DNA from 3 places in the Pseudoduganella albidiflava genome. Region 3 is predicted to be linked to each of the others. Evidence: predicted binding sites of a transcription regulator. Region 3 holds the regulator's gene; each other region holds the start of a gene.

What was found. The regulator FNR, encoded in region 3, switches genes on or off when oxygen is low (the NO sensors DNR and NnrR bind a similar motif). The targets are predictions, from matches to a motif close to TTGATNNNNATCAA.
Positions count from the first base shown of each region.
Region 1: the regulator FNR is predicted to act here: its motif matches at 1,463-1,476, upstream of EYF70_RS05275 (universal stress protein).
Region 2: the regulator FNR is predicted to act here: its motif matches at 1,453-1,466, upstream of EYF70_RS23035 (gluzincin family metallopeptidase).

Region 1 is NZ_CP036401.1:1,238,338-1,241,598, reverse strand. Features, by position in the region: gene EYF70_RS05285 (chemotaxis protein CheA) at 1-349, opposite strand, end outside; gene EYF70_RS05280 (protein phosphatase CheZ) at 349-1,194, opposite strand; gene EYF70_RS05275 (universal stress protein) at 1,546-2,013, shown strand; gene EYF70_RS05270 (response regulator) at 2,175-2,819, shown strand.
Region 2 is NZ_CP036401.1:5,563,658-5,566,918, forward strand. Features, by position in the region: gene EYF70_RS23025 (polyhydroxyalkanoic acid system family protein) at 1-51, opposite strand, end outside; gene EYF70_RS23030 (putative Na+/H+ antiporter) at 112-1,371, opposite strand; gene EYF70_RS23035 (gluzincin family metallopeptidase) at 1,560-3,038, shown strand; gene EYF70_RS23040 (protealysin inhibitor emfourin) at 3,261-3,261, shown strand, end outside.
Region 3 is NZ_CP036401.1:7,015,644-7,018,904, reverse strand. Features, by position in the region: gene ccoG (cytochrome c oxidase accessory protein CcoG) at 1-733, shown strand, start outside; gene EYF70_RS29195 (FixH family protein) at 744-1,250, shown strand; gene fnr (fumarate/nitrate reduction transcriptional regulator Fnr) at 1,401-2,159, opposite strand; gene EYF70_RS29185 (response regulator) at 2,342-3,261, shown strand, end outside.

The DNA of each region.
Region 1 (3,261 bases), 1.7 Mb from region 3:
GGTCGGCCGGCATCGGCCCCATGCTGTCCGGCGACGCACCGTTATTCAGTTCCGCCAGCTGGTCGGCCACGAAGCCGGACGCCTGCAGCGCCGCCTCGATCGACAGCGGCGTGACGGGCGCGGCGCCGGTGCGCAGCGCGTCGAACAGGTTTTCCGTCAGGTGGCAGGCGGACACCAGCGCGCCGAGGTTCATGAAGCCCGCGCCACCCTTGATGGTGTGGAACGAACGGAACACGGCGTTCAGCGTTTCCTTGTTGTCGGGGTCGCGCTCGAGGCGCAGCAGGTGCTCCTCGACATTGACCGCCAGGTCCATCGCCTCGACGACGAACTCCTTGAGCATATCGTCCATCAGAACCCCAGGTCGGCAAGCAGGTCGTCCACGTTGTCCTGGTTCAGGGCCACGGACGGGGCCGACGGGCCACTCATCAGCGACACCTCCAGGGCCTCTTTCTGCGCAATCAGTTCGCGCTTGTCGGGCGGTGCATTATCCTTCAGCAACTGTGCCAGCTCCTGCTCGACCGTCTTGGTGATGATCACGACCTTCTTGATCAGCTGGCCCGTGATGTCCTGGAAGTCCTGCGCCATCATGATTTCCAGCAGGCGCGCCTTTTCCGCTTCGGTGGCTTCGGACACGGCATGCGCGAACGCACGCGAATCGCCGGCCAGCGCCTTGAATTCTTCAATGCTGAGCTTGCCTTCGAACAGCGCGGCCCAGCGGTCTTCCATTTCCTTCGACTTCTTCGACAGCACGTCCTGTGCCGGCATGCCGTCGTCGAGGGTGTTCAATACCTTGTTGGCGGCCTGCTCGGTCAGCGAAGCCACGTATTCCAGGCGGTCCTGGGCATCCACGATCTGGCTCGAGGCCTCGGTCAGCGCCTTGTCGTAGCCCAGTTCGCGCAACGAGTCGTGCAATAGCCGGACGATGCCGCCCAGGCGTTCGAACATCGTGCCATCCTGCGCACCCTCCTCGGCGACCGGCGCATCCGCGATCTGGGCAGCGGCCTGCGCTGCGGTGGCTACAGGAGCCGCGGTTCGGGTCGAGGCGATTTCGTCGAACAGATTTTCCAGGTCGTCATCGGCGGCGGCCGCGGCCGGCGCGGGGGCCGGAGCCGGTGCCGGTGCCGGGGTGGCGTTGGCACGCTGCGCGGACACTTCCTCGAATAATGCGTCGAAATCATCAGCGGCGTCGGTCATATCCCTGCTTCTCCATATTCAAAAAATGCTTTCGTATCAACTACCTGTGTGTCTTGCTTGATGACTCACGGCAATATTAACGCACTTCCGCGAGTGTAGCAGGGGCCCGTCCGCTTGTTCAATCTCGGTTGGTTCAATCCTGCGCGGCAACTGGAAAAAAAGGGTTTCTGTTGTATTTGGGTCGCGATGCCTGCCGCGATGTTTGTCATGTACAAAGATAGTATCGACAGCAATGTTGTGCCGAGCTCATCTCTCCCTCATCTCTCCATTGAGGAAGATCAAGTGTTTGCATCCAGACAAGGGCGTGAATCGGGACTACAATGCGGGTGCGCATGCATTCAAGGAGCGGGTATGTACCGGAAAATTCTGATTACCACCGATGGTTCCGCCGTGTCCCGGATGACTGCCTGCGCCGGTGTATCGTTCGCCCAGCAACTCGGCGCCGAAGTGCTGGCCCTGTTTGTCGCGCCCGAATACCAGTATCCGATCTATGTCGAGATCATTCCGCCCAGCTATCCCAGCGAAGAGGAATACCGTGCCGCGATGGGCCGCGCCGGCCGCGACCACGTGCAGTCGATCGTGACATCGTGCGACAAGAAAGGCGTGCCGTGCGAAAGCATGACGGCATTTTCCGAAAGCGCGGCGCTGAAGATCGTAGAAATCGCCGAACAGAAGGGTTGCGACCTGATCTTCATCGGCTCCCATGGGCGCAGCGGCTGGGGCCAGCTGTTGCTGGGCAGTGTCACGAACAAGGTGTTGTCCCACTCGAAGATCCCGGTGCTCGTGCACCGCCTGCTGAAAGAACCCCTGCCTGAATAGGTCTTGCAACACCCGCCACCGCCGCACTGAATGCTTTCGCCCCTGATGCCCTTGCCCTCGATGCCGTCTTGCCTGCCGCACCCCATGCTCGCGCGTGGTGTTGCGCCGCAGGGTGCCATCGGGATGACGATAAGCAATACCGGAGTGTCACCGAACCATCCATGATCAGAATAGTCATCGCAGACGACCATACCATCATGCGCGAGGGCCTCAAGCGCATCCTCGATGGCGCCCCCGACATCGACATCGTTGGCGAAGCCGTCGACGGCTTCGAGGTCCTGCGCCATGTGCGCCAGGGTGGCTTCGACCTGTTGCTGCTCGACCTGTCGATGCCAGGCCGCAGCGGTGTCGACCTGATCCGCCAGATTCGCAGCGAAGCCCCCAAGCTGAACGTGCTGATTCTCACGATGCACGAAGAAGAACAGTATGCCGTGCGGGCCATTCGCGCCGGCGCCCAGGGTTACCTGACCAAGGAAAGCGCCGGAACGCAGCTGGTGGGCGCCATTCGCAAGGTGGCCTCCGGACGGCCTTATATCAGTACCGAGGTCGCCGAGCAGCTGGCCCTGAATATCATGATGCCCAATGAAAGCCTGTTGCATAAACAGTTATCGGACCGTGAATTCGAGGTTTTTTCGCTGCTCGTTTCAGGCAAGTCGATCACCGAAATCGCCAATAGCCTGCACTTGTCGGTAAAAACCGTCAGTACCCATAAAACCCGGATCATGCAGAAAATGGGGATGAGTTCACTGTCGGAAATGGTTCAATACGCCGTAGCGCACAAACTGCTGTCTCCCTTCAAGTCCTGACCCTGCCTGGCCCCGCTCGGGGCCTCTTTCCCACTCTGACGCATGATATCGATCAGTAGGAATATTCCTACAGATCTGCGCCGGCTCCTACGAGCATATTCAGCGCATACCGATATCCTTCCCCACCCCTCGTTGGCATACTGAAACCATTCAAGGCGAGTTGCCGTACATCTACTCCGATTGAAGGCGATTTGAAGGCGATTTGAAGGCGATTCGAAGGCGATTTGAAGCCGATTTGAAGCCGATTGATAGCACGACCGATGGCGGCGGAAAAATATAACCGGCAGTTTCAAACCAGGGCCGGTTTCCTGCACACCTCGGAGAAGTCCCGGCAACAAGCCCGACAACAAGCCATAAAACAGGCCGCAAACGAGTTTTGAATAGCTGAAAACAAGCTGCAAACAAGCTGCAAACAAGCTGCAAACAAGCTGCAAACAAGCTG
Region 2 (3,261 bases), 1.5 Mb from region 3:
GGCACGCGCCGCGTCGGGAGCGAGGTTATGGGGTTGGATGATGTTGATCATGCTTGGGGTCGGCAAAAAAAGGCGCCATCATGCCATAACGGCAGCCTTTCCAGCAGGCGGCTACAGCAAACGGAAGGCGGCGATCGCCACCGCCGTCGGCGGCAGCGCGGCCAGCAGCAGGTGCAGCGCCGATACCGTCTCCAGCGCGAAGTGCCCTTTCAGGATCGACATGCCGGCCGGGTTCGGCGCATTGGCGATCACGGTCAGGCCGCCACCCGCCACCGCGCCCGTCACCAGCGCGTACTTGAATTCGTCGCTCAAGCCTTCCACCAGCGAACCCAGGTAAGTCAGCGCGGCATTGTCGGTGACCGCTGTCAGCGCCGTCGCGCCATAGAACACGGCATCGCTGCTCATGCTCATCAGCACCGGCTGCAGCCACCACTGCTGCTGTCCGCCCAGCACCACCAGGCCGGCCAGGAAGAATGCCACCAGCAAGCCCTCGCGCAGGATCAGCCGGTCCTGGAAGCGCTCGTAGGAATGTGCCACGCCCAGGAAGAACAGGAACAGGCCCATGAACACGGCCGGATGGTGCGCGAACAGCACCACGCCGGCCAGGAATGCCAGGTGCGCCAGCACGAGTGGCAGCGGCACGGCGGTATCCTTCCCGGCCGTGGCGGCGGGGCGCAGCGCGGCCAGTTCGCGGGCGAACAGCGCCGTGACGCCGGCCGCGTTGACAACCACCGCCAGCGCCGCCTTCCAGCCGATGTGCGACAGCATGAACGGCAAGTCCCAGCCCCACTTGGCGGCCACCATCAGCACCGGCGGCGCGGCATACGGGGTCAGCGTGCCGCCGATCGACACGTTGACGAACAGGACGCCCAGCGTGGCGTACTTCAGCCGTTCCGAGATGCCGCTGGCGAAGATGCGCTCGGAGAGGATGAGCGCGGCCAGCGTCATCGCGGCCGGTTCCGTGATGAACGAGCCCAGCAGCGGCACGCCGGCCAGCACGATGAAACAGGTCACCACGCCATCCGGCAGCGGTATGGCGCGGGCCAGCAATGCCACGGCCGATTTCATCGTTTGCAGGATCGGCCGCGTGGCGGCGATCACCATGATCACGAACACGAACATGGGCTCGGTGAAGTTGCGGCTGTCCACGTAGGCTACCGCGTCGCCCGTGCCGCCCGTGATGGCGATGAACGCCACCAGCACCATGGCCCAGAAGCCGAACACCACCTCGACCTCGCCCAGCAGGTGCCAGATGCCGGCATGCGCGGGAAAGCGTTGCGCGAGGCGCTCGAACACCTGGGCGGAAAAGGTATGCAGGATGGCGACGGCAAACAGTACCGCGCCGGCACTTTCGATGATGCTGGGCGTCATGCGCTCCTCCAGGCTATGCAGACAGGAATTGTAAGTCAGCAATAGTGAAAGGGCATATATCAATGCATGCGCGTGCGAAGTTTGACGCGGATCAAACTTCCGTAGTTGGCCCGGGATGACCATCGTTCCTCGGGGTGCGGAACTGCCAAGTGCCCTGCAACGCACGTGTCGATACCGAGGAGATAGCCATGGACCAGAAAGTGATCGTGCCGGGACTGGAAGCCGTGCTGGCGACCCGCCCTGAATTGCCGGTGGGATTCGTGCCGACCCCGTCCGCCCCCTACCGGACCCACCGCAAGGTGGCCAAGCTGACCGAGCAGCCGGGCTACCCGCGGCTGAGGTCAGCGCCCGGCGTGCCGCAACCGGTACCGGCGACCTCGGCCGGCGCACGCGTGCTGATGTGGAAGCAGGACCCTTCCGTCAGCGACGTGGGCACCCGCAAGGCCTTCCTGCACGGCGTGATCCTGGAAGGTCCGCGCGATGCCCGCATCACGTCCGGCCAGCCCGGCATCGCGCCGGTCAGCCCGAACGCGTTCGGCGATTTCATCGTGCCGCCGGACACCGAACAGTTCGATGCCGTGCACACCTTCACGGTGGTGCGCCAGACGCTGACGATGTACCAGCGCGTGCTGGCGGCGGACGACAGCGGCGCCCTGCTGCCGTGGGCCTGGAACAGCGGCAACAACACGGCGCCGCTGCAGGTTTTTCCACACGGCTTGCCGGATGTGATGAACGCCTACTACAGCCGCACCGAACGGGCCCTGAAATTCGGCCATTTCATTCCCAGCGGCGCGCCGGAGCGCATGTTCACCTGCCGCTCGTTCGACATTGTTGCCCATGAAACGGCCCACGCCGTGCTCGACGGGCTGAAGCCGAAGTGGATCCTGTCTTCCGCGCCGCCGCAAACGGGCGGCCTGCACGAATCGTTCGGCGACCTGACCGCGATCTTCCTGGCGCTGTCGCAGATGGACCAGGTGGAAGCCGTCATCGCGCAGACCAGGGCCGACCTGCACGACAAGACCTTCCTGGCCGACATGGCCGAACAGTTCGGCCTGGCGCTGGGCCGCAGCAATGGCTTGCGCAACGCCGACAACGACCTGACGCTGGCGGAAACGAGCAACCAGGTGCACGCGATCTCGCAGGTGTTCACCGGGGCCGTCTACGATATCCTGGCCGACATTTTTTCGTACGAACGCCAGCCTGGGCTGGAAGACGACGCCGCCGTGCTGCACCGGGTGGGCGGCTACCTGTGCAGCCTGACGCTGCGCGCGCTGGTGGCCGCGCCGGACGCGGGCGCCACCTATGCGGACGTGGCGAACCACATGCTGCGCCTGGCCGAGGCGGACGGCAAGCCGGTCGAGTACCGCAACTTCATCCGCAACCGCTTCACGCTGCGCGAAGTGGTCGTGTCCGACACGCCGCTGTCGGACGACGTGCCGCCCCATGCGACACTGGCGGCCGCGATCGTCGACCAGCCGCAGGCGATGCAGGACCGCCGCGCCTGCTGCGGTACCATGAACAATGCGCAGTATTTCGACCTGGAAGACGTGCTGGAAGCGGAGCGGCAGGCGCTGGCGCGCTGGTGCCAGGGGTATGCCGCGCGGCACCAGCACAAGGATGCCGCCGCGGCATCCGCCGGTAGCGGCGAGCGGGCCGTGAACAAGTAGCCTGCTTGCCGGTCGATGGCGCCGATCGCCGGTCGTTGGCGGCCGGACACCGGCGCTGGCCGCCGCGGCGGACCGGCCGGTTCTGTTCGGCCAGCGGCTGGTTCGTACTGCCGGTTCGTACTTCAACGGCTGGTTCGTACTGCCGGTTCGTACTGCCGGTTCGTACTGCCGGTTCGTACTTCAACGGCTGGTCCGCACCTCACCTGTTCACCGGAGAACCCCA
Region 3 (3,261 bases):
CCGCTTCCAGAGCGCGATGTTCGACCGCGACACGCTGATCATCACCTACGACACGGGGCGCGGTGAACCGCGCGGCAAGAAGGCCACGGGCGGCGCCTGCATCGATTGCACGATGTGCGTGCAGGTCTGCCCGGCCGGTATCGACATCCGCAACGGCCTGCAGTACGAATGCATCGGCTGCGCCGCCTGCGTGGACGCGTGTAACAGCGTAATGGACAAGGTCGGCCAGCCGCGCGGCCTGATTCGCTACAGCACCGACCGGGCCATGACGGCGAACCTGGCGCCGGCAGAGATCCGCCAGCGGGCACTGCGCCCGCGCGTGCTGGCGTACGGCGCGGCGCTGCTGGCCATCACGCTGGCGGTCGGCTTCGCGCTGGCCACCCGCACGCCGCTGAAGATGGACGTGATCCGCGACCGCGGTTCGATGGGCCGCGAAGTGGACGGCGGCGCGATCGAGAACGTGTACCGGCTGCAGATCATGAACACCTCGGAGCAGCCGCACCGCTACCGGATCGCGGCCGCCGGGCTGCCCGGCCTGGCGCTGGCGACGGACGACGTGGTGGCACTGGCCGCCACCGAAACGCGCGCCGTGCCGGTGCGGGTGCGCGTGCCAGGGGAGGCACTGCGGGGCGCGGGCAAGACCGGCTCGAACCCGATCACATTCACGCTGACGGCGCTGGACGATGCGCGCCTGGCCGTCGAAGAACCCGCGGTCTTCATCGTGCCGCGCTGAGGAGATGACCATGCAAGCGATGACGATGTCCGCCACGCCCTGGTACCGCGAGCGCTGGCCTTGGCTCCTGATGGCCGGCCCGGCCGCCGTGCTGGTGGCCGGCTTCTATACCGGCTGGCTGGCCTTCGCGCAGCAGGACGCGCTGGTGGTGGGCGACTATTACAAGCGGGGCAAGGCGATCAACCAGGATTTGCGGCGCGACCGCACCGCCGCCGCGCTGCATGCCGCCGCCGCCCTGCGCTACGATGCCGCGCACGGGGTATTGCACGGCCGGCTATCGGCCAGCGCGCCGCTGCCCGGGCCCTTGCACGTGCACCTGGCGCACGCCACCCAGCCGGAGAAGGACTTGCGGCTCCTGGTGCGGCCCGATGCCGGCGGCAGCTTCGCCGTGCCGCTGCCGCTGCTCGAACGCAGCCGCTGGACCGTGCTGGTGGAAGACGAGCGGCGCACCTGGCGCCTGGAGGGGCAGTGGCAGTGGCCGGTGGAGCGTGAATTGACGCTGGCGGCTTCGGAATAAAGCAGGCGCCGCTGCTGCATCAAGCTGCATCGGTTGGCCGGCGAATACCGGTGGAAGCGCATGCATTCACCCCAAAGGCGAAGGACTGGGGTCAGACCCGTGGGGTCTGACCCCGGCATTTGCACTTGGGGTGGGCTTATCTAAGCGGCATCACGCGCAGGTCTCGGTCCCCGCCGTGATTGCCTTCAGCCGGGGCAGGTCGAGCACCTTGACCTCCCGGTTCGCCACCATCAGCAAGCCCTGCTTCTTGAACTTGTTCAGCAGCCGGCTGATGCTCTCGATCGTCAGCCCCAGGTAGTTGCCGATATCCTCGCGCGACATGCGCAGCTGGAACTCGGTGCTCGAGTAGCCGCGCGCCTCGTAGCGCGAAGCCAGGTTGACGAGGAAGGCGGCGAAGCGCTGTGTCGCCTGCATATTGCCCAGCAATAGCATCACGCTTTGCTCGCGCGTGATTTCCTGGCTCATCATGCGGTGGAAGTGGCGCAGCAGCGTGGGCATGTCCACCAGCAGCTGTTCCAGGCTGGCGAAGGGGATCTCGCAGACCTCGCTGTCTTCCAGCGCCAGCGCGCTGCAATAGTGCCTGTCGGTGCTGATGGCGTCCATGCCCAGCAGTTCGCCGCCCATCTGGAAGCCCGTCACCTGTTCTTCGCCGTTGGCGTTGATCTGGTAAGTCTTGAAATGGCCGAGCCGGATCGCGTACAGGTTCGTGAACGGCTCGCCGATACGGAACAGGTTCTCGCCCTTCTGCACCTTGCGGCGGCGGCCGATGATCTTGTCCAGCTTGTCCATGTCGCCCATGTCCAGCCCCATCGGCAGGCACAGCTGGTGCATGCTGCAGGTCGAGCAGCGTGCCTTGAGGATCTCGATCGTGGCGCCGGGCAGGGTCAGGGATGGCAGCTCATGCATCATTGTCGGGTCCGATGTCATCGTCCATTGTCGGTTGACCTCCAGTGTACTTGATCCCGCCTCGATCCCGCCTCGATCCCGCTGTCCGGGCAACCGCGCAACTTGCAGCTTGCGTGCCCTTCCGCACAGTGCGCCAGCGGGGAAGCGGCGCATAGTGTCCCGACAACATCGGGGCGGGGGAGACAATGCGTCCGCTTGGTATCAAAGCGAAAGTCGCGCTGGCGACGACCGTCACGTGCATCGTGATGATCGCGCTGGTCACCGTGCTGCAGGCCCGGCGCATGCAGGAGGATTTCACGCGCGTGCTGTTTGCCCAGCAGGATGCGCTGATCGCGCGCACCGCGCTCGAGGTGGATGAAAAGATGACGCTGCTGCGTGACATCGTTGCCGAATCGGCACGCTGGCAGCCCGGCGACATCTGCGCCGATCCGCCCGCGCTGCGTGCCCACTACGACTACCGCGCCGTCCTTCGCCTGTTCGATGACATCATCGTCGTCAGCCCGGCCGGCACCATCGTGGCCGATATCCCCGCGCTGCCGGGCCGCCCCGGCGTCAGCGTCACGGACCGCGCGTACTTCCAGCGGGTCATGCAGGAAAAGGCGCCCCTGATCGCGGAACCGGTGATCGGCAGGGCGAACCGGCAACCTGTCGTGCAGATGGTCGCCCCCGTGCTCAGCGAGGAAGGCGAGGTGGCCTGCGTGCTGATCGGCGTGCTGCGCCTGTACAAGAACAACCTGCTGGGCCACCTGCGCACGGCCAAGGTGGGCCGCACCGGTTACTACTACATCGTCACCGGCTACGAACCATCGGTCTACGTGGTGCACCCGGACCCTGCCCGCCTGCTGAAGCCACGCGGCCAGGAAGGCTATGCCGCCACCGTGCTGGCGATCCGCGGAGGGTTCGAAGGCACCACGATCAGCACCGACGGCCGCGGCGTGCGCGCGCTGCTCAGCTACAAGCGCCTGAAGACCGTCCCATGGATCCTGATCGCCAACCTGCCTGCCGAGGAAGCGTTCGAGCCGTTCGACGACCTGCTGGTGCGGCTTGCGCTGTGGGGCACGCTGGCTTCGCTCGTCACCGCGGCCGTCATCACCTTTATCACGCT